DNA from 3 places in the Streptomyces sp. NBC_00878 genome. Region 1 is predicted to be linked to each of the others. Evidence: riboswitches for the same ligand, from Rfam matches in the RefSeq annotation. Region 1 holds a riboswitch; each other region holds the start of a gene.
What was found. A riboswitch is a leader RNA that binds a small molecule or an ion and turns the genes downstream of it on or off. The one in region 1 is predicted to bind cobalamin.
Positions count from the first base shown of each region.

Region 2: it holds a riboswitch for cobalamin, as region 1 does, so the genes downstream of both, OHA11_RS41310 (ABC transporter substrate-binding protein) here and OHA11_RS44290 (CbtB-domain containing protein) in region 1, are expected to answer to the same signal.
Region 3: it holds a riboswitch for cobalamin, as region 1 does, so the genes downstream of both, OHA11_RS36970 (cobalamin biosynthesis protein) here and OHA11_RS44290 (CbtB-domain containing protein) in region 1, are expected to answer to the same signal.

Region 1 is NZ_JAPEOK010000001.1:10,156,209-10,163,817, forward strand. Features, by position in the region: gene OHA11_RS44280 (AbfB domain-containing protein) at 1-375, opposite strand, end outside; gene OHA11_RS44285 (histidine phosphatase family protein) at 736-1,389, opposite strand; cobalamin riboswitch at 1,500-1,637, shown strand; gene OHA11_RS44290 (CbtB-domain containing protein) at 1,699-1,923, shown strand; gene OHA11_RS44295 (CbtA family protein) at 1,953-2,723, shown strand; gene OHA11_RS44300 (acyl-CoA dehydrogenase family protein) at 2,910-4,088, shown strand; gene OHA11_RS44305 (endo-beta-N-acetylglucosaminidase H) at 4,295-5,212, shown strand; gene OHA11_RS44310 (HAMP domain-containing sensor histidine kinase) at 5,547-6,956, opposite strand; gene OHA11_RS44315 (response regulator transcription factor) at 6,953-7,609, opposite strand, start outside.
Region 2 is NZ_JAPEOK010000001.1:9,499,461-9,507,069, reverse strand. Features, by position in the region: gene OHA11_RS41335 (YigZ family protein) at 363-992, opposite strand; gene OHA11_RS41330 (histidine phosphatase family protein) at 1,122-1,679, opposite strand; gene OHA11_RS41325 (hypothetical protein) at 1,676-2,539, opposite strand; gene OHA11_RS41320 (ABC transporter ATP-binding protein) at 2,691-3,572, opposite strand; gene OHA11_RS41315 (iron ABC transporter permease) at 3,580-4,593, opposite strand; gene OHA11_RS41310 (ABC transporter substrate-binding protein) at 4,590-5,633, opposite strand; cobalamin riboswitch at 5,700-5,887, opposite strand; partial or broken gene OHA11_RS41305 (TIGR03767 family metallophosphoesterase) at 6,367-7,053, shown strand; gene OHA11_RS41300 (CoA-binding protein) at 7,159-7,566, shown strand.
Region 3 is NZ_JAPEOK010000001.1:8,523,272-8,530,880, forward strand. Features, by position in the region: gene OHA11_RS36965 (cobyric acid synthase) at 1-1,009, opposite strand, end outside; gene OHA11_RS36970 (cobalamin biosynthesis protein) at 1,042-2,001, opposite strand; cobalamin riboswitch at 2,098-2,234, opposite strand; gene OHA11_RS36975 (DUF397 domain-containing protein) at 2,547-2,753, shown strand; gene OHA11_RS36980 (hypothetical protein) at 3,026-3,532, opposite strand; gene OHA11_RS36985 (helix-turn-helix transcriptional regulator) at 3,575-4,435, opposite strand; gene OHA11_RS36990 (hypothetical protein) at 4,681-4,902, opposite strand; gene OHA11_RS36995 (inorganic phosphate transporter) at 4,921-6,171, opposite strand; gene OHA11_RS37000 (lysozyme) at 6,341-7,081, opposite strand; gene OHA11_RS37005 (class II aldolase/adducin family protein) at 7,278-7,609, shown strand, end outside.

The DNA of each region.
Region 1 (7,609 bases):
GTTCGCGATGGGGACGGTGTAGTCGTACAGGAACGTCCAGTTGCTGCGGTCCGAACTGCGGGCGAAGCCGATGGTGGTGCTGGTGTCCTGCCAGGTGTGCGTGGTGTAGGTGATGTAGTAGTAGCCGTCGGTGTGCTTGAAAACGCTGGCGTCGCGGATGCGGCCCGCGGGCGGTGTGTACGCGGACGCCTTGAGGAGCCGGAAGTCCGTCGCGTCGTCGGACTGGTAGACGTTCACCGTGCCGTCGTTGCTGTTGAGGAACGGCACGATCGTGTAGCGGGTGGCCGATCCGGGAGGCGGCGCGGCCGCGGAGGCCGTGCCGAACAGGCCGGGCACACCGCCCATGACGAGCGCCGAGGCCGGCAGCGCGGCCATCGCCCGCAGCAGGCTTCGACGTGACGGCGCGAAGGGGTGGACGGCGCCGGTCGCGTCCGGGGAGACGACGGGTCTGTGGGAGTTGTCTGGCGTGATCATGTGCGGCTCTCCTCGTTCGGACTGTGCTGCTGGTGCTGCCGAGCGGAGTCCCAAGTGCGCACGAATTCACTGAGGTTGGGGCGTGCGCACACGCTCTGACGGGTCGACATATCGAACGTAGTTCGGCAAACCGGTCAGAACGTAGAGTGCGGCCGTGAGCACGTCAATAACTTCGACACACTCAGCCCCTTCTTGGCCGAGGCGGGGATGCGGGCTCGGGCGGAGTGGTGCCGTGCCGTCAGGCGGGCGTCCGCCGAGGCCTCACTCGCCGAGCGCCCGTCCGACCCGCACATTCCAGCGCCCGGCCCGCCCGCTGAACTCCGTCACGGTCAACGGCGGCACATCGACGCGCCAGAACGCCGATTCCGGTGCCCCGAGTGCCCGCACCACCCCGGCCCGTACGATCTCCGGCTCGACGACGGCGACGATCCGCACCGAGCCCGCTCCCGAACCCGGTGCTGAGCCCGAAGCCGAGCCTGGGCCCGAGCCGAGGGCCGGATCCGCCGCCGTCTCCAGCCACTTCGCCACTCGCTCGCACAACCCGCTCACCGACTCGCCGCCGTGCGGGGCGGACGACGGGTCCGCCAGCCAGCGCCCCACGGCCTCCGGTTCGTCGGCGCTCACCTCGGCGAGGGTCGCCCCGCGCCAGCGGCCCACGTCCAGGCCGGCCAGTTCCGGCTCGATGACGGCGGCGGCCACGGAGGCGATGGTGTCGGTGTCGAGCCCGAGCGCCGCGGCCGTCTCCCGGCAGCGAACCGTGGGTGAGACCAGAACCCGGTCGGCGGTGGGCAACGAGCCCGCGGCGGCCCCGGCGAGCCGCAGCCCGGCCGCGTCGACGGAACATCCGTCGTCGAAGCGCGCCTCCCGCAACGCCGAGTTCATCGCTGGTGAGATCAACATCACTCGGCTGGTCATCGGCCCGCCCTCGCGTTCCCCACGTGCTCAACACCCCTGTCCGTACCGGGAATTGGGGGCGTGACCAGGACACCGGCGCGCGCTCCGGGGCCCATGCGCCCTTGGCCGCGCCTCCGCTTCGCGGTACCTTCTCGTCGATATTGACGACGGTACGACGGAAGCCGGTGAGAATCCGGCACGGTCGCGCCACTGTAAGCCCCGCACCAGCCGCCTCCCGCCCGGGAGGTGAAGGTCGAGCGAAGTCAGACCCGTGGCCGTCGTCCTGTGCACCACCGAGATGGGACGCGAGTTCCCCCAGGAGGTCCTGCCATGGCGCAGTCCGCCGTCGCTCAGCCGACCGTAACCACCCCCGACGTACCCGCAAAGCTGCCGATCGGCGCCATCGCCCCCTGGGCGGTCTTCCTCGGCATCCTGATGCTGGTGCTGCTGTACTTCGTCGGCGCCGAACAGGGCGCCACCTCCGTGGTCTCCGGCGAAGGCGTGCACGAGTGGGTGCACGACGCCCGCCACCTGCTCGGCTTCCCCTGCCACTGACGGCGACAAAGAACCGACAGGACAACTCAATGAACTCCGTCACCGTCAGAAATCTCCTGGTGCGCGGCATGCTCGCGGGTCTCGCCGCGGGTGTGCTCGCCCTGGTCGTCGCCTACTTCCTGGGCGAACCGCGTGTGGACGAGGCCATCGCCTTCGAGGAAGCCCACGCCCACGGACACGGCGGGGAGGAACTCGTCACCCGTGGGATGCAGTCCACCGGCGGCCTGTCCACCGGCGTCCTCGTCTACGGGGTCGCGTTCGGCGGCATCGCCGCCCTCGCCTACTGCTTCGCCCTCGGCAGGATCGGCCGCTTCGGGCCGCGCGCCAGCGCGCTGCTGCTGGCAGCCGCCGGTCTGGTCGCGGTCTACCTGGTGCCGTTCCTCAAGTACCCGGCGAACCCGCCCGCCGTCGGCGACCCCGACACCCTCAACCAGCGCACCGCGCTGTTCCTCCTCATGATCGTGCTCAGCGTGCTGCTGGCCGTCGCCGCGGTGATCCTCGGCCAACGCCTCGCACCGCGCCTGGGCAACTGGAACGCCACCCTCGCGGCGGGCGCGTTCTTCGTCCTGGTCATCGGCCTGGCGTACGCGTTCCTGCCGTCCTTCAACGAGGCGCCGGAGGGCTTCCCCGCCACCCTGCTGTGGCAGTACCGGCTGGCGACCCTGGCCATCCAGGTGGCCCTGTGGACCGCGTACGGCCTGGTCTTCGGGCTGCTCGCGGAGCGCCTGCTGGCTCCCGAGCCGGCCGGGGCCGACAAGGAGAAGGCGCCCGAGAGCCGGGCAACTCCCGTCGCGCACTGATCCGTCGCGCACTGCCCGTTGGCACGCGAAGGGGCCCCTGGAGAACCATCCCGGGGCCCCTTCGTATGTGTGCGTGCGGCAGGTGCGTACGTCGTCGGCATTCCCTATTTCTGGAACACGTTCTACGGTGTGCGCCGTCAGGTCCGGGTGGCCGAACGCGTGGGTCAGTGGGAGCCAGGAGGCGCCGTGCATCTCGAATACACGCCGGAGCAGCAGCGGTCGCGCACCGAACTGCGCGCCTACTTCGCCGAGTTGGTCCCAAACGACATGCACGCTCGCTATGGCGCCCCGGCGGCGCAGAAGCGCTTCTACCGCGACACCATCCGCCGGCTCGGCCGCGACGGGTGGCTCGGCGTGGGCTGGCCGAAGGAGTACGGCGGACGCGGTCTGACCCCGATGGAACAGTTCATCTTCTTCGACGAGGCCGCCCAGGCCGGCGTACCGCTGCCGCTGATGGCGCTCAACACGGTCGGGCCGACCATCATGCAGTTCGGCACGGACGAGCAGAAGAGGTACTTCCTGCCGAAGATCCTCTCCGGCGAGATCGACTTCGCGATCGGCTACAGCGAGCCCGACGCGGGCACGGACCTGGCCGCCCTGAAGACGAAGGCCGTCAGGGAGGGCGACGAGTACGTCGTGAACGGCCAGAAGATCTGGACGACGAACGGCGACACGGCCGACTGGGTCTGGCTCGCCGTGCGCACCGACCCCGACGCCCCGCCGCACAAGGGCATCACCATGCTCCTCGTGCCGACCTCCGACCCCGGCTACTCCTGCACGATCATCAACACCCTCGCCTCGCACGACACCACCGCGAGCTATTACGAGGACATCCGCGTCCCCGTGTCCCGGCGGGTCGGCGAGGAGAACAAGGGCTGGCGGCTGATCACCAACCAGCTCAACCACGAGCGGGTCACCCTCGCCGCGCACGGCACCATGGCCATCCGCGCCCTGCACGACGTCCAGCGCTGGGCCATGGAGACAAAGCTCGCCGACGGCCGCCGCGTCGTCGACCTGCCCTGGGTGCGCCGCCGCCTCGCCCAGACCCACACGAAGCTCGACGCGATGAAACTCCTCAACTGGCAGATGGTGAACGCCGTCCAGGAGGGCACGCTCACCCCGCAGGACGCCTCCGCTGTCAAGGTGTACGGCTCCGAGGCCCGCCGGGACGCGTACGCCTGGCTCATGGAGGTCGTCGCCGTGCCCGGTGTCCTCAAGGAGGGCTCCGCGGGCGCGGTGCTCCACGGCGAACTGGAGCGCGGCTACCGTTCGGCCGTGATCTTCACCTTCGGCGGCGGCAACAACGAGATCCAGCGGGAGATCATCTCGTGGATCGGCCTGGGCATGCCGCGGGTGCGGCGGTAGCCGGGTGTGACGAGGATTCTTGGTTGGCGAAAAAGAGGGATGGCTGACACCGGTCAGACGTTCGATCCGCGAGGAGCGGAACCTGAGGTTGAAGAGTTCTCGCATGGTTCTGGGAATTCGGTCACGGGAACGGAAAGATCGGGGGGCTCACTCGGCGCTCGCGAACAGGTCGGGCGCCGCTCCATGCGATGGGAGACCGATCAACGATGTCCACTCCGGTGCGGAGCAGAATACTGACGGCCGCGCTCGCGCTCTCGGCCATGACGGCCCTCGCCTTAGGCGCGACCGCCACGACCGGCGCGGCAGCGGCCCCCGCTCCCGCGAAACAGGGACCAACCTCGGTGGCGTACGTCGAGGTGAACAACAACAGCATGCTGAACGTCGGCAAGTACACCCTCGCCAACGACGGCGCCAACGTCTTCGACGTCGCCGTGATCTTCGCCGCGAACATCAACTACGACACGGGCACGAAGGCGGCGACCCTGTACTTCAACGACAACGTGAAACGCGTCCTCGACAACGCCGCCACGCAGATACGGCCGTTGCAGCAGAAGGGCATCAAGGTCGTCCTCTCGGTGCTCGGCAACCACCAGGGCGCGGGCTTCGCCAACTTCCCGTCCCAACAGGCGGCTTCGACGTTCGCGAAACAACTGTCGGACACCGTGGCCAAATACGGCCTCGACGGCATCGACTTCGACGACGAGTACGCCGACTACGGCAACAACGGCACCGGCCAGCCCAACGCCAGCTCGTTCGTGTACCTGGTGTCGGCACTGCGCGCCAACATGCCGAACAAGATCATCAGCCTCTACAACATCGGCCCGGCCGCGTCGCGCCTGTCCTACGGCGGCGTCAACATCTCGTCCAAGTTCGACTACGCCTGGAACCCGTACTACGGCACCTGGCAGGTCCCCGGCATCGCACTGCCCAAGTCGAAACTGTCGCCGGCGGCCGTCCAGATCGGCGGGACCTCGCAAAGCACGGCCGCCAACCTCGCCCGCCGCACGGTCAGTGAGGGGTACGGCGTCTATCTGACGTACAACCTCGACGGCGCCAATCGCAGCGCCGATGTCTCCGCGTTCACCAGGGAGCTGTACGGCAGTGACGCCCGCTACACGCCGTAGGCCGACCACACTCCCCGGCGTCCGGTGCCCCCGCGGGGCTCGCTGCGTCCCGTAGGGCCGCGCCTCGGGCAGGCCGCGCTTTCGACAACGATGTCGGAGGCGCGGTCGCCTTCGCGGCGGGAAGCGCCGGGGAGAACTCGACGGCATCGGCGGCCAGTACGGCGACAGGCAGGACCACCACCGCGGCACGCGCCCGGTAGGCGACGCGACGCCCTTGCCGCTCGGCGTGGATCACGACTCCGCCGGGCGTATGCTCGGCCATCGCGCAAGGCGGCCCGTGCACCCCGCCCTCCCGCACGCCGCACCCCGCACGACCGACGGAACCGTGCGCAGGTCATCCCACCGGAGCCCCGGTCGGCCCGGAGTCGTCGACGTCGAGGCCGGGATCGGGCGCCGAGGGAAGGCTGACGATCGCCTGGAGTCCTCCGCTGGGGCTCTGTCCGAGGTGGAGTGTCCCGTGGTGGAGTTGGGCCTGCTGCTCGACCAGGGCGAGGCCGAGACCGGAGCCAGGGGCGTGGGTGCGTGCCCCGCGCGTGAAGCGCTCCTTCATGGCCTGGCGCTGGTCGGGCGCGATGCCGGGGCCGTCGTCGCTGACGGCGATCCGGAGCGTGGCGCCTTGGCGGGACAGCCCGATGTCGACGTTTCCCTCGGCGCGGCCGTGGAGAGCGGCGTTGTCCAGGAGGTTGTCGACGGCGAGCCGAAGCCCGGCCGGCCAACCCTGGATCGTCACCGGGGCCGCGGGTCCCAGGCGGTACGTGATGGTGGGGTGCCGTCGGGCGGCATGCTGGACGGCCTCGGCCAGCAGCGCGGTCAGGTCGACCGGAGTGCGGCCGGGAAGCGCGTGGGCGTCGCCGCGGGCCAGGGACTGGAGCCCGGTGAGGAGAGTGGTGATCCGGCGGTGTTCGGCACGCATGGCTTCCAGGGCCCGGGTGCGCTGGGGTTCGGGGAGGTCCGGGTTGCGCTGAAGGGTCTCCAGGGTCATCCCGAGTGTGGTCAGAGGGGTACGCAGTTCGTGTCCCGCGTCCGCGGTGAAGCGACGGGTGGCTTCCATGCTGGTGCGCAGTTGGTCGAGCATGGCGTTCAGGGCGTGCGAGAGGTCGGCGACCTCCCGGGGCCGGTCGACAGCGGGCAGAGCGGGCCCGGTGACATCGGCACTGATGGCCAGAGCACCCGCGCGCAACCGCTGCAGAGGGTGGAGAAGAAGCCGGGTGATGAGCCAGGTACCGATGGCGGTGACCGCGGCGGCGAGCAGTGTGACCGCGGCGACGAGGGCGATGTTGTCGGCGAGGCGGCGTTCGATCGGGTGGATGTCCTGGAGCAGTTCGACCCGGTCGCCGGTGTTGTTCAGGGGCTCGGTGAGGGAGCGCCAGGTCTGGCCGTCGCTCTGGAGGGTGGCGTAGCCGTCCCGTTCGGGCACGGGCAGGGCAGACCGCGGGGTCTCGCCGCGCTGAGCGATCACCTGTCTGCCTGAGATGACGCGGACCAGACTCTGACTGCCGGTCAGCAGGCCCCCGTAGTCGTCCTGGCCCTCATCGCCGCTGTGGTGGTCGCCCTCCTCCAGAAGTTTGTCGGCGTCCTGCTGAACCTTCTCGGCGCGGGCCGTGAGCTGGCGGTCGACGTCGGTGCGGTCGCGGTGGTCGATGCGGGTGACGATGGCCAGTCCCGCGAGCGCGACCACCACCGTCACAAGGAGCGCGACCGAGACGGTGATCCGGGCGCGCAGACCGCGCGGTACGAGCCTCACGATCCGGTCCGCAGGGCGAAGCCGATCCCGCGCACCGTCCGCAGGACGCGGGGGCTGCCGTCGGCTTCGAGCTTCTTGCGCAGATAGCCGATGAAGACGTCCACCACGTTGGTGTCCACGTCCCAGGTGTACCCCCACACCTGCTCAAGGAGCTGGGTGCGGGAGAGGACCTGCCCGGGCCGGTGCGCGAGCGCGAGCAGCAGATCGAACTCGCGGGCCGTCAGCTTCAGATCCCGCCCGGCACGGGAGGCGGTGCGGCGGGCGGGTTCGATCGTCACGTCGCCTATGACCAGGGGCCGCTCGGCGGTGGACTCGTGCAGGCGGACCATGGCGTGCAGGCGGGCGGCGAGCTCGGCGATCGAGAACGGCTTGACGACGTAGTCGTCCGCGCCCGCCGCGAGTCCGGCGACCCGGTCGTCGACCTCGTCGCGGGCGGAGAGCATGCACACCGGCAGCGTCCGGCCGTCGGCCCGCAGCCTGCGCACCACGTCGACACCGGACAGGCCCGGCATGGTCACGTCCAGCACGATCACCGACGGCAGCCGCACGGCAACCTGCTCCAGTGCCGTCTCGCCGTCCTCGGCGAGCCGCAGGGCGAAGCCCTCGAGCCCCAGCCCCAGATCCAGGGCCTGGCGCACGCCCGGGTCGTCGTC
Region 2 (7,609 bases), 660 kb from region 1:
CCGCCGTGCTCGCTTATACACGGCGGTGCGTGGGACGGGTCCTACAGTGCCCGCCGGAGCCTGTAGCCACATGGGGGAACGCCCCCCATTTACGGGCCCGCGCGGCGGTGGCAACAGGGGATACACACCTTCCTCGTCGGCGAGGCCGACTCAATTCCAAGGCGTGCCAAGGCGAGTCCGGCAACCCGACGCCGGAGCCGCTGATCTCACCGCAAGAGAGCGCGGCAGACCGCGGAAGGGGGCCCGGCTGTGCCGGGCCCCCGCAGATCGAGCGGCAGTTGGTCCCCGTGGTGGCCGGGGCGTTCCGCGGGGACGCCGCCGTCGACGGCTGACCGGGCCGAAGGCCGCCGGAATCCCAAAACTCAGGATGCGTCGCCGTACGCCTCTCCGCCCAGTTCGAACCCGGCGGTGCCGGCCGTGACGTCGGCCAGCCAGCCCCGGAAGGCCTCGACATCGGCGTCCGGCAGGCCGATCTCGATGGTGACGGCCTCCCCGTAGCGCACGTCACGCACCTCGCGTCCGGTCGACCGCAGGTCGTTCTGAACCTTGCCGGCCCGCTGGTGGTCGACCGTCACGGTCGCCAGACGAAAACGTTTACGTGTGAGGGTCCCGAGGGTGTCCAGGGCCTCCCCCACCGCGCCGCCGTAGGCCCGGATGAGTCCGCCCGCGCCGAGTTTGACGCCTCCGTAGTAGCGCGTGACGACCGCGACGACGTACCGCATGTCGCGTCGCAGCAGCATCTGGAGCATCGGGACGCCTGCCGTGCCGCCCGGTTCACCGTCGTCGCTCGCCTTCTGGACGGCGGCGTCGGCGCCGATCACGTACGCGAAGCAGTTGTGCGTCGCGTCCGCGCGCTCCTTGCGGACGGCGGCGACGAACGCCTGGGCCTCCTGTTCGGTGGCCGCCGGCGCCAGTGCGCAGAGGAAGCGGGAGCGGTTGATCTCGGTCTCGTGCACGCCTGCGCGGGCCACCGTGCGGTACTCGTCCTGCATCGGGCCAGCGTATGCGCTGCACGCGCGCGTGCCGCCGTCCGGTCCGCGTGGCCGGACCGCGCGGCCGGACCGCCGCGGCCCGACCGCAGTGGCCCGACCGCAGTGGCCGGCTCCCCTGGCGGGCGAGGGTCAACTCTTCTTCAGTCGCGGCTTCTTGCCGCGCGGCACGATCAGGTCGGTGAGCAGTGCCGTGCCGGGGCCGAGGGAGCCCCACTCCTCACCGTGCCAGGAGAGGATCGCGATCGCCGACGTGGGGAACTTCGTCCGTACGCCTTCCAGCGTGTCGTCGAGGCTGTCGCCGGCCAGCGTGAGCACCAGGTCCTCCAGACCGGGGTTGTGCCCGATCAGCAGCAACGTCTTGGTCTGCGCGGACACTTCGCACACCGCTTCGAGCAACTCCGGTACGTCGGCCCCGTACAGCCGCGGATCATGGCGTACGGGAGGCGGCGTGCCCCACTGTCCGGCGGTCAGCTCCCAGGTCTGCCGGGTGCGTACGGCGGTGGAGCAGAGCGCCAGGTCCGGCAGGCAGTCGGCGTCGGCGAGCGCGCGCCCGGCGGCCGGGGCGTCGCGGCGCCCGCGCGGGGCGAGCGGCCGCTCGTGGTCGGCGACGCCGTCCGGCCAGGCCGACTTGGCGTGCCGCAGGACGATCAGGCGGCGCAGTGGGCCCGTTCCGGCGCGCGCGATCACGACCGGGTCCCGCGGCCGATGTCACGGGTGAGTTCGAGCCCGAGGAGCCGGTCCGCGTAGGCGTACGTCTCGAAGCGGGCGCCGTCCGGGACGGTCCCCGACGTCTCCACCTTGCGCAGCACACCGAGTACGGCGGGCACGTCCAAGTCGTCCTCCCAGGCGGCGCGCAGCTGTTGGCGTACGGGATCGGGGATGGGGCCGGACGGCCGGGTGGCCCAGGTGGCGACGGCGCCCCGCCAGCGCCGCAGGGTGTCCTCGGCGTCCGCGAGGCCGGCCGCGTCGAGCCGGAGGGGTTCGCGGCGGGGGCACGCGAGCAGGGCCAAGCGGAGGGCCGAGGCGTTCTCGACGTCGTCAGCCACCCCGCTCTCGGCGTCGGCCGGGGCGACCTCGACACGCAGACCGTTCGCCGCTTCGGCGTCCGTGGCCTCGTCTCCCGCCACCTCGGCGTTCGTCACCTCGGCGCCCGCAGCCTTGTCGCCCGTCGTCCCGGTGTCCGCCGTCTCCGTGTATTTCCCCGTCTCCGTGTCCGTGTCCGTGTCCGTGTCCGTGTCCGGACCGAGCACGTGCAGCACCTGGGCCTCGCCCAGGCCGGATCCGCTGTCCCGTTCGTCCTCGAACGGGCGGATGCCGAGCGTCGCGGCGCGGGCCCGGAGCTCCGCGCGCCCCTCCGCGCCGGTCAGTACGGTCCAGACGGGAGTCCCGCTGATCTCCAGGGCGCGTACGAGGACGTCGGCGACCAGGAGCACGCGCAGGCCGGTGGTGTCGGGGCGTGGCACGTGGGCCTCGACGCGGGTCAGGCCGCGGCGGGCGGGGGTGGCGTCGGTGGGCTCGCCGGTTCGGGAGTCGGTGATACGCAGCACGGAGTGAGCGTAGGCGCGTGCGGGGTCCGGCGCAGGGAGGCGGACGTCATTCCGGACACGTGTTCGCGAATCAGTGGTGCGCCGACCGCACATCGCTGATGCGAGCACCACGCGTCGCGGCTGCCACCCCAACGCGTCACCGGTACGCCGATCAGCCCACCGTCCCCAGGAAGCGCACGTGCGGTCGGCCGTCGGGGCCGTCGCGCGTGACGGCGGCCCGGACGCCGTACACCTCGGCGATGAGCCCTTCCGTGAGGATGTCGCCCGGACTGCCGCAGGCCACGACGCGTCCCTCGCGCAGGACGACCAGTTGATCGCAGTACATCGCCGCGAGGTTGAGGTCGTGCAGGGCGACGACGCTGGTGACCGGGAGCGAGGTGACGAGGGTCAGCAGGTCGAGCTGGTGCTGGATGTCCAGGTGGTTGGTCGGTTCGTCGAGGAGCAGTTCGCGGGGTTCCTGGGCGAGTGCGCGGGCGATCTGCACGCGCTGGCGTTCGCCGCCGGAGAGCGTGTGCCAGGACTGGTGGGCGAGGCCGGTGAGGCCGGTGCGGTCCAGCGCGTCGCGTACGGCTTCCTCGTCCGCCGAGGATGCCGGGGTCCAGGCGCGGCGGTGCGGTGTGCGGCCGAGCCGTACTACGTCCCGGACGTTCAACTCGACCTGGGTGTCGGCCTGTTGCTCGACCACGGCGATACGGCGGGCGACGTCGCGGCGGCCCAGACCGGCGAGGGGGCGGCCGTCGAGGGTGACCACGCCCGAGGCCGGGGCGAGGACGCCCGCGAGCAGGCGCAGGAGGGTGGACTTGCCGGAGCCGTTCGGGCCGAGCAGACCGACGGTCGTGCCGGGGGCCGGGGCGATACTGACGCCGTCGAGGATGACACGGCCGTCGGCGGTGCGCGTGACGCGGTGGGCGCGGAGGCCGGCTCCCCGTGCGGCTTCCGCGTGCTCCGTACCTTTGGTGTCCTCGCTCTTGATGTACTTGCTCTTGATGTACTTGCTCTTGGTGTCCTCGGTCTCCATGTGCTCCGCCGTCATCCCGTCATCACGTCCTCCGCGTCCGGTACAGCACCAGCACGAACACCGGTACGCCGATCAGCGAGGTCACCACGCCCACGGGAACCTCCTGGGGGTCGAGGACGGTACGGGCCAGCGTGTCCACCCACACCAGGAACACCGCTCCGGCGAGAGCCGTGACCGGTAGCAGCCGGGCGTGCCCGGAGCCCACCAACGCCCTTGCCGCGTGCGGCAGTACGAGGCCGACGAAGCCGATCGCGCCCGCCGAGCTGACCAGCGCGGCCGTCAGCAGCGCGGTGGCACACAGCAGCACGAGCCGCGTACGGGCCACGGAGACCCCGAGTGTCGCGGCGGCGTCCTGGCCGAAGGCGAACGCGTCGAGCGTCCGCGCGTATCCGAGGCAGACCAGCAGCGTGACCGCGAGCACCGTCAGGCAGACCCAGACGTCGGTCCAGCCGACCCCGCTCAGCGATCCGAGCAGCCAGAACAGCACCCCGCGGGTGGTCTCGGCGTCGGCGGCGGTCAGCACGACGAAGGAGGTGAGGGCGGAGAAGAGCTGCATCGCGGCGACCCCGCTCAGCACGACACGGTCCGTCGCCCCGCCCAGCAGGTGGCTGAGCAGCAGGACGAGCCCGAACGACAGCACCGCGCCGAGGAACGCGCCCGCGGAAACCGGTTCCAGGCCCCCGCCGACGCCGAGGACGACCACGAGCACGGCGCCGGTCGAAGCGCCCGAGGACACCCCGAGGACGAACGGGTCGGCGAGCGGGTTGCGCAGCAGGGACTGCATCACCGCACCGCACACGGCGAGTCCGGCCCCGCAGACGGCCGCCAGGAGCGTACGCGGCAGGCGCAGCTCCCAGACGATGCCCTCCCGGATCGGGGTCAACTCCGTGCTGCCCCAGCCGAGATGGGACGCGACCACGGACCAGACGTCGCCGACCCGGATGTCCGCGGGGCCGATGGTGATCGCGACGGCGACGGACACGAGGAGCAGGGCGACGCCTGCCGTGATGAGCAGTCCCAGGCGCGGCCGCGTCACCCGGTGAGCCCGAACTCCCGCAGGGCGGAGGCAACTTGCTCGACGCCTTCGACCGTGCGGATGGTCGGGTTCATCGCCTGCCCGCTGAGCAGGACGTACCGCTTCTTCTTCACGGCGGTCATGTTCTTGGTGACCGGGTCGGACTCCAGGAACTCGATCTTCTTCTTCGCGGACTCGGCGGTCTGCGACTTGCGGGTGAGGTCGCCGATGACGAGTACGTCGGGGTCGCGGTCGGCGACCGTCTCCCAGTTGATCTGGGGCCACTCCTCGTGCGTGTCGTCGAAGACGTTCTTCGCGCCGAGGGTCCGGGTGATGACGCCCGGCGCGCCACAACAGCCCGCCATGTAGGGCGAGTCGGAGTTGGCGAACCAGTACAGGAGGGTGACGTCGGAGGCGTCGATCCCCGAAGTGGCCTTCTTCATCCGCTGCTTGAGGTCGGCGACGAGCTCCTCGCCCCGCTTCTCGACGCCGAACGCCTTGGCCAGGTCGCGCACTTCGCCGTAGACGGCGTCGATGCCGAGGGCCGTCTTCCGTGCGCCGTCGCCGCCCGAGGAGTTGTCCTTGCCGACGCAGTCCGAGGGCGAGACGTAGGCGGGCACGCCGAGCTTCTCGAACTGCTCGCGGGTGGCCACGCCTCCCTTGCCGAGCGTGGACACGAAGGAGGCGGCGACGAAGTCGGGGTCGGCGTCCAGAACGCGTTCGAAGGAGGGGTTGTTGTCGGCGATCCGCCCCACCTTCGCGTTCGCCTTCTCCAGGCCCTTCATCACGGGGTCGGTCCAGGTGGCGGTGCCGGCCATACGGTCGGCGAGGCCGAGCGAGAGCATGATCTCGGTGGTGCCCTGGTTGAGGGAGACGGCCCGCCGGGGCGGGGACTCGACGCGTACGGTGTGGCCGCAGTTGTCGAGGCTGACGGAGTCCCCGGAGTCCCCGGAGTTCCCGGAATCCGTGTCCGACGGCGAGCCTCCCGAACCGCAGCCGGTCAACAGGAGGGCCCCGGACAGGGCGAGGGCAGCAGGGCGGGCAAGACGTGCGATGGGCACGGGAGTTCCTCGGGCGTCGAGGGCTCGAACGCGGAGCCCGGTCGTACGGTGTTCCCCCGTCGGCGCGTGACCGAGGAGGCCGCCAGCAGGTCTTCGGACTCGGGGTCACCCGGACGAGGCGCCTTCCCGGACCGTCATGCCGGTCCAGTGGCCGATGCCCCGCCCGTCACCCTCACCGCTGCGCGTCAGCTCCGGATTTCCACCGGATTCCCTGACCCACGTACATGGGTTCGACTGGCCTCGGCAAGCTATCACGCCGGGTGTGGCGGGCCGGTGGTGCGGCCGGTCGTACGACCTGCCGTACGGGCGGTGGCGCGGGCCGGTGGTGCGGGCCGGGGCACGAGGCGCTACCGGCCGTTCCTCCTGTTCCGGCGGTGTTCACGGCGACGCCACGCCCCTGCCCCTGCGGCCTGAATGAGTAGTTCCGCTCAGTGAGTCTCTCGGAGGCACCGGAGGGCCGCCCCATGACCGGGACCGAAATGGCGGGGACCACATCCACGCCCCCTTCCCCGCCCGCATCCTCGATCAAGCGTCGTCGCTTTCTGCTCGCCTCCGGCGCCGTCGCGGCGGGAGCCGCCGGAGGAACGGCGGCCCTCTTCCCACGGCAGCGCCCGACCCCTCTGTGCAGCCCGCCGCGCAGCCCGCCGCAGGGAGTGCCGCCCCGCAGCCGCCCCTCGCCGGCCGAGCCACCCGACGGCCGACACGACGCGCGGCACCGTTCGCGGCGACCACCCTGGAGACCACGGCCCGCCTCGGCGGTCGCGCGCACGGCACCTACCGACGGCTCGTACCAGGCCCCGGCTGGCCCGTCGTCGTACGAGGAGACCTCGCGTCTCCCGCCGCCGGTCGCCAGGACCGGCGCACACCGCTCGCGTGCTTCGTGCAGTTCACCGACCTGCACGTCACGGACGTACAGAACCCGCTGCGCACCGAGTTCCTGCGGTCGCGCAAGCCTGCCGCGTGGCGGGCCCAGGAGGCGCTGACGGTGGCGGGGGCGGTCGCGCTCGTGGAGCAGGTGAACGCGCTCGGCGGGGGCCCGTACACCGGCCTCGCGCCCTCGTTCGTGATGACGACGGGCGACAACATCGACAACAACTCCGCGATCGAACTTGAGTGGTTCCTCACGCTGATGAGCGGAGGCAGGATCACTCCCAACACCGGGGACCCGACGGCGTACGAAGGTGTCCAGAACTCCGGCCTCCCCCTCTACTGGCATCCGGACGACGCGGCCCTGCGCGACCTGGACAAGCGGCGCGGGCTGCCCCGTATCCCCGGCTTCCTCGACGCCGCGATACGGCCCGTGACCAGCCCGGGACTCGATATCCCGTGGTACTCCACGGTCGGCAACCACGACGACCTGCCCGGCGGCTGTCTGTCGCCCGCGCTGGGTGACTTCGCCGTCGACGCCCGCAAGCTGCTGTGCTCTCCAGTGCTCGCCCGTCGCCGGGCCGGGGAATCACCGCGCCGCGCGCGCTGTTGTCGGGCGCAGCAGCATTCGTACGTACGCATCCCAAGGAGGCCGACCGTGTACGGCGACCCGGCAACGATCCGCAAGATCCTCACCGAGCTCGGAGACACCTGGGCGATCGTCGGCCTGTCGTCGAACGAGCGGCGCGCCGCGTACGGCGTGGCGGACGTCCTCCAGCGCCACGGCAAGCGCATCGTCCCGGTCCACCCGAAGGCCGAGACGGTCCACGGCGAAAAGGGGTACGCCTCGCTGGAGGACATCCCCTTCGAGGTCGATGTCGTCGACGTGTTCGTCAACAGCGACCTCGCCGGCCCGGTGGCCGACGAGGCGGTCGCCATCGGCGCGAAGGCCGTCTGGTACCAGCTGGGCGTCATCGACGAAGCCGCCTACGACCGCGCCCGCGCGGCCGGCCTCGACATGGTCATGGACCGCTGCCCGGCGATCGAACTCAAGTCCCTGCGTTGATTCGGCGAGGTGGACGTCGTTTCCGGCGGTCAGCCGGCCGGCC
Region 3 (7,609 bases), 1.6 Mb from region 1:
CGGGACGCCCCTCCGCGGCCCTCCTGACGAGGGCGTCCGCGAGGCCGCGCTCCCGCAGCCACTCCAGGGCCCGGACGGTGCCCCGGGTGCCGGGTACGACGACGAGGTCGGCGTCGACGAGTTCCTCGGCCCGGTCCACGAACCGCACGACGACGCCCGGTTCGGCGGCCAGCGCGTCCACGTCCGTGAAGTTGGACATCAGGGGAATCGCGCAGACGGCGACCCGCAGGATGTCCTCGCCGACGGGGGAGGAGACCGCCGACTCCCGGACCGGGCCCCTCAGCGAGACCGCCATCCCGTCCTCCTCGTCGATGCCGAGACCGTGCTGGAAGGGCAGCACTCCGTACGTGCGACGCCCGGTGAGGCTCTTGAGCATGTCGAGGCCGGGCTCCAGCAGGGACACGTCCCCGCGGAACTTGTTGACGAGGAACCCGGCGACGAACTCCTGGTCCTCGGGCGAGAGCAGCGCGACGGTCCCGAAGAAGGAGGCGAAGACACCCCCGCGGTCGATGTCGCCGACGACGAGCACGGGCAGCCGCGCGTTGCGCGCGATCCCCATGTTCACGATGTCCGTCCGCCGCAGATTGATCTCGGCGGGACTGCCCGCCCCCTCACAGATCACCGCGTCATACGTGCCCCGCAACTCGGCGAGGCACTCCAGCACGGTCCCCAGGAGCTGTTCCTGCCGCCCGCCGTGATAGCCGCGGGCGCTCATCTCTCCGACGGGCTTGCCCATGAGGACTACTTGACTGCTCCGGTCGCTGCCCGGCTTGAGCAGTACGGGATTCATGAGCGCGGTGGGCTCCACGCGCGCGGCCTGCGCCTGCATGGCCTGCGCCCGCCCGATCTCGGCGCCCTCCCGCGTGACGAACGAATTGAGCGACATGTTCTGCGCCTTGAAGGGCGTGACCTTGACGCCGTGGCGCACCAGCCACCGGCAGATCCCGGCGGTCACGACGCTCTTGCCCGCGTCGGAGGTGGTCCCGGCGACGAGCAGCCCGCCACCCATGCCCCCGCTCATTCCCCCACTCGTTCCCCCGCTCATGACGTACGCCCCTTCGTGCGAAGGCTGTTGACGAGGAGCCGCCCGGCGACACTCACGCCGAGCGCGAGCCGGCTCACGCGCCGCGAGAGCCGTACGGCCCGCTCGATGTCCCCGACCTCCACGGCCCGCCCGCCACCATTGAGTACAGGCCGGTGCTCGACCCTTCCCGCATACGAGAGCATCCCGCCCAGCCGCACGCCGAGCGCCCCCGCGAACGAGGCCTCGACGGGCCCGGCGTTGGGGCTCGGATGCCTGGCGGCGTCGGCACGCCAGGCGCGTACCGCCCCGCGCGGATCGCTTCCCGCGACGGCCGCGAGGACGGCGGTGAGCCGCGCCCCCGGCCACCCCGCGACATCGTCGAGCCGCGCGGAGGCCCACCCGTACCGCCGGTACCGGGCGGACTTGTGCCCGACCATGGCATCGAGCGTGTTCACGGCACGGAACCCGACGAGCCCCGGCACACCGGCCGCGGCACCCCACACGAGGGCGCCCACGACGGCGTCGGAGGTGTTCTCGGCGACGGACTCGACGACGGCGCGGGCGATCCCGTCGGCGTCCAGCGCCTGCGGATCCCGCCCGCAGAGGTGCGGCAGCCGCTCGCGGGCCACCTCCATGTCCCCGGCGGCGAGCGCCCCGCCGATGGCCCGGGCCTCCCGCCCGAGCGAGGTCCCGCCGACAACGGACCAGGTGGCGGCGGCGGTCAGGGCGACGGAGGCGACACGAGAGGCCCGCACGGAACGGCCGGCGAGCGCGGCGAGCGAGGTGGCAGAGCCCACACAGACAGCGGTGTGCAGCGCGCCCCACCCCCGGTGGTCCCGCCACAGCACCCGCTCCATGGCTCCCGCGGCGCGTCCGAACGCGGCGACCGGATGCCCCCGGCGCGGATCGCCGAGCAGCAGATCACCGAGGAGGCCGGCGGCGGCGCCGTACGCGAAGACGCGATCGGCGTCACGCATCGGTTAGCCGACCGTCAGGTCGGGCACAACCGTCGCTCGACAGGCACTTGGGCAGCCGCGCATGGCGATATGTCCTCACTCAGGGTGTCCACGCCCTGGTTCGACGAGACCGACGGCGAGAGTTCCTGGCTCCCGGGGCATCGACTCCCCGGTAACAGTGGCGGGACCGCGCCGGATTCGCACCGGCTTCCTCTCCTGCCGCCGTACATGGCTCCGGCAGTCCACCACGCCCACGAACACCCGTCAACTTGCTGTTGACCTGCGGCGCTGTGGTGTGCTGAGCCCCACACCGCTGAAATTTCGTCAGCTACTCGATTCGGCGGTTTCTGGGCTCTTTCACGACGGTCAAGGTGGGAACACTGGAGGGAACGACAGTACGAACACTGAGAGCGCCGACGAGCGGCATTGGGCACTTCGGGCGGGGAGACGAACCTGGTGTGGCCGAGCCTCCGCTGCCCTCGGCAGCGGCTGGACACGGCGCTCGGGGTCGTCGCGGTGAGGACGCGGTGTCGGTGCGCTGACTTGTGGGGCTGGAGGAGGTCGGTGTGATCGACAGGGACCTGTCGGAACGGGTGTGGACCAGGAGCAGTTATTCCCAGGGCAACCAGGAATGCGTGGAGATGGCTGTGGAGTCGCTCCACGTGCTGATACGTGACTCGAACTGGCGCCGGGGGAGCAAGCTCGCCTTCCGCCGCGCGGCATGGTGTGGTTTTCTGGCGGGGCTGGTGTACCCGGGCACGGACGGCTCTTGACGATTCGTCCGGAGGGACGGGAGGTACGCATATGGGAGAGCGAGCCAAGCCATCCACCTCAGCGCACATGGGGAAGCCAGGTACTGGGGGAGCCAGACTGGCGGCGGCTGCTCCACTGACACTGTTCTGCTCCGTGACGGGGGCGCTGGCCGTCGGCCTGGGGGCTCTCGCGGCACTGCTGGTGCCGGGCGGTGCCGCGCGCGGTCTGGTCTGGCTGGTGGTGACCTCCGTCATCGCGGTGGGTGCCGGTCTGTGGTGGGGGCTCACTCCGGTCACGGAGCGGATCCGGGTTCTGAACCGCGTTCTGGCGGCGGCTCAGTTCGAGAGGGCGCCGAACCGCTGACAGGAGTCACCCGCGAATTTTCGGAGCGCAGGCGCAGCGTCCTGCCGAGCCCGGCACCGAGCGCCGTGACCAGGGCGGCGCCGATGGCTCCCAGCACCGCCGTGGTGAGCGGCGTCGCGGCCCCGAACGGGACACTGGCGGCGACCCTGCTGGCCATGGTGACGCTGAACAGCAGGACGCTGCCGCATGCCGTGCCGAGCAGCAGCCGGACGGAGAGCAGGCGTATCTCACCGTCCACCCGGGCGCTCTCCACCCGGATCAGCGCCTCCGTCCACTCGGGCCGCTGCATGGCGTACGACTTCAGGGTGCTGTCGTCGAGGGGGACGGGCCCTTCCTGATCCGTGGACTCGGCGGGCGCTCTCGACGCGTCGCCGCCCGGAACGGTGCTGGCCGCGCGTAACGCCCGCCACCACGCTCGTGTTCCGAAGACCGCCATGGGCCCTCCCCCGATTCCCGCCCGGGCCGTCCCGTCCCGGGGTCAGATGTTGACCAGACTCTCCTTGACCGTGTCGATCAGCTCGATCATCCGGTCACCTTGGTACGCGATGGTGCTGATGTCCTCGAAGCACTCCCGGTAGCGGGCCGTGAGACCGAGGTCGTCACGGTTCGACAGACCGCCGCCGGGGCCTTCCCGGAACAGTAGGTCGTCGTCGTCCTTGAACCCGAGCACGATGAACGACGTGAGGGTGCCGTAGTGCGCCCCGGCAGAGAAAGGCAGGAGCTGGATGGTGACCCTGGGGTGTTCCGCCATCGTCTTGATGTGCTCCAACTGCCGCCGCATCACCGCTGGTCCGCCGATCTGACGTCTGACGGCCGCCTCGTCCAGGACGATATTCACGAGGGGACCGTCCTCACCGTCGAAGAACCGCTCCTGCCTGCTGATGCGGAGTTCCACCTGCTGACGCGTGCGTGACTCCGAGGTCGTGCCGGGCGTGAGCAGTGCGGTGGCGTAGTCCTCGGTCTGGAGGAGTCCGGGAAGGACGATGGGGTTGTACATGAGGATGGTGTTCGCGGCCCCCTCGTAGCCCAGGTACTGCGCGTACTGGACCGACACGACGTCGCTGTACGGGGCCCACCAGGACTGGCCCTTCGAACCCCGGGCCGCATCCTCCAGATCTTTGACATGATCGGCGTCCGTGACGTCGTACAGCTGGAGCAGCGCGCGAAGGTCCGTGACGCCCAGGCCGACGGTCCCCGCCTCGATCCTGAGCAATTTGGAGAGCGACCATTCCAAGCCATTCACGGCGTCCCGCTGGGTGAGTCCAGCCTGTTCGCGGGCTTTGCGCAGCTCGATTCGCAGCCTGCGTCGGTTCAGGCTCGGATCGATGTCCCTGGCCATGGTGCTCCCTGCCACATGTCGTCGTTGACTAGTCAGGCCGCCACCGTCGAAAAGTTAACTCCCAAATAGAATAGGCGAGTTGGACGTCGGCGACCAGCGGTCGTCAGTATGACATGTGTCTTTCCGGTGCGGTCGCAGTGGCGCCTCGAATGCCAAGAAACCCCCCGTAAGCATCACAAAAAGCTCGCGGGGGGTTGATGTGGAGTTATTCGTGTCGCGTCGAGGGAAAGGCGGGATTTCCCGCCTCAGGCCACGATCAGGAAAATTCCATACGCCACGGCCGCCGCGCACAGCGCGAAGCATGCGTACGCACCCGTCGTCGTGAGCACGGCCGACCCTCCCCTTGTTGACGCTTCCTCCCGCTTGGAGAGCCCCACGATCCCAAGAGTGAAGAGCCCCACAAGGGCGACGGTGGCGATGAGGCTGACTCCGAAGACGGAGGCGAGGGCTGCCCAGTCGATCTTCATGCGGTGGGTTCCTGTTCCTTACACCGTGGCCGTACGGGCGGACTCGCTGGCGTCCGGGCCCGGGATCGTGGTCTTCAGGTCGTCGGCCGCGGCAGGCGCGCCCGCCGGCGGCGGGGCGACGGCGGCGATGGCCGTGGTGACGACGCCCGCGGGCTCGCCCGCGTCATGGTCGATGGAGTTCACGTTGTCGACGGTGACTGGCCGACGGCGGGAGAGGACCCAGATGACCGCCGCCCCGGCGATCAGCAGCGCGCCGGTGAGGACGATGCCCCAAGTGCCCTGCTTGGTGAGGAACTCCGCGCCCGCGCCGACGAGTCCGGCGGCGGGAAGTGTGAGCCCCCACGCGACGAACATGCGCGTCGCGGTCGACCAGCGGACGACGCCGCCCTTGCGGCCGAGGCCCGAACCCATCACGGCGCCGGAGCAGGACTGCGTGGTGGAGAGCGAGAAGCCGAGGTGCGAGGAGGCCAGGATGACCGTCGCGGCGCTGGTCTGGGCGGCGAAGCCCTGCGGCGGTGCGAGGTCGGTGAGGCCCTTGCCCATGGTGCGGATGATCCGCCAGCCGCCCAGGTAGGTGCCGAGCGAGATGGCGATGCCGGCCGAGACGATGACCCAGACGGGGGGATTCGAACCGGGCGCAAGGGCCCCGCCGGTGACCAGGGCCAGCGTGATGATGCCCATCGTCTTCTGCGCGTCGTTCGTACCGTGGGCGAGGGAGACCAGACCCGCGGAGGTGATCTGACCCGCGCGGTAGCCCTTGGAGGTCGCCTGCTCGCCGGCCCGGCCGCTGATGCGGTACGTCAGGCGCGTGGCGAGCATCGCGGCGAGTCCGGCCACCAGCGGCGCGGCGACCGCGGGGATCAGGACCTTGGTGACGATGGTCGAACCGTTCACCGACGACCAGCCCGCCGACATGACCGCGGCGCCGATCAGGCCGCCGAAGAGGGCGTGGGAGGAACTGGAGGGCAGGCCCAGGAGCCAGGTCAGCAGATTCCACAGGATGGCGCCGACGAGCGCCGCGAAGATGACTTCGGTGCGGATGCCCTCTTCCTTGATGATGCCGCCGGAGATCGTCTTGGCGACCTCCACGGAGAGGAACGCACCGACGAGGTTCAGTACGGCGGACATGGCCACAGCCGTCTTGGGCTTCAGGGCGCCGGTCGAGATGGTCGTCGCCATCGCGTTGGCGGTGTCGTGGAAACCGTTCGTGAAGTCAAACACGAGAGCGGTGACGATCACGATTCCGAGGAGGAGCGTGATGTGTTCCATTTACCCAGGCTTCTCTTGGATGTCAGTGGCACAGGGACCGTAGGCAACCTGAATGAACGGAAGATGAACTGTGGTGAGCTTCAAGATGGCTGAACAGAGGTGCCGCCACTCCGTTTGCGTCGGAGTGGCGGCGGGCGTTCTCGAACAGGGGCGGACTCTCGGGTTCCGGCTACCCCTTGGCGAACTGCCTGAGCCGGTTCAGGGAGCCATTGAAGAGGTTCTGGTCACCCGGCAGGCTGCCGCCGTTGTCGTACTGCCAGAACGTCCAGAACTGCCAGCCCGACGGCAGTGACCCCGCCGTGGAGCTGTAGCGGGCCAGCCACAGCGGATGGTTCGCGGCGAAGGCGGCGCTGTTGCCCGTGCACGTCTTCCACCAGTTGTAGTTGGTGTAGATCACCGGCCGTCGGCCGGTCTGCCGCTTCACCTCGTTGCTGAACGCCTTGATCCAGCTGACCATCTTGCCCTTGCTCAGGCCGTAGCACTTCTTCTTGCCGTACGGGTTGTACTCGATGTCCAGCGCGGGCGGCAGCGTCCAGCCGTCCGCGCGCCAGCCGCCTCCGTTGCGCACGAAGTACGCGGCCTGGGTCCTCCCCGACGACTTGTGCGGCAGCGCGAAGTGGTACGCCCCGCGGATGATGCCCGCGTTGCGTGCGCCGTTGTACTGCTGACTGAAGTACGGGTTGCGATACGTGTGCGACTCGCTCGCCTTCACGTAGACGAACTTGGCGCCTTTGCTCTTCGCGCTCGACCAGTTGACGTTCTTCTGGTGCGAGGACACGTCGTGGCCCTTGGGCTTGGCGGCGGCCGAGGCCGGCGCCTCGGCGAGAGCGGTTCCACCAAGCGCCAGCGTCGCCACGGAGGCGGCGACCAAGCGAGCACGTGGACGGGACGGTTTGCGATCACGAGCCATATTTCCCCCCGGAATGGCGACATGCGCGAAAAATCTCCCAGAGGCTACTGGAAGATCCCTGAAAGTCCGTCGCATGCCGGTCATTCACTCCCGACGGGCGATTCATGCCCTTGTGTGACCTTTCGCAGACGTCGGCTGCACCCTAAAGTGCCCCGCCCGTCCAGAGGTTGGCACGCGCGACTGGCAGGATCGCGGCATGGCTGAGCAGCGACGGGACCCAGGAGACGGACGAGACGCGGGGGAGCGGGGCGCGCACCCGGCACGGGAGGCGCTGGAGCGCGCGTGGGACGACCTCGTGGCGACGGCCCGCCGGACGGTGGCCGACGGCCTGGTCGTCGGCACGTCGGGCAACGTGTCGGTGCGCGTGGGCGACACGGTCCTGGTCACACCGAGCGGAGTCCCGTACGACCGACTGGCCCCCGAGAACCTCTGCGGGGTCTCCCTCGACGGCCGGCAGGTGTTCGGTTCGCTCGTTCCGACAAGCGAACTGCCCATGCATCTCGCGGTCTACCGCGCCACCGACGCGCG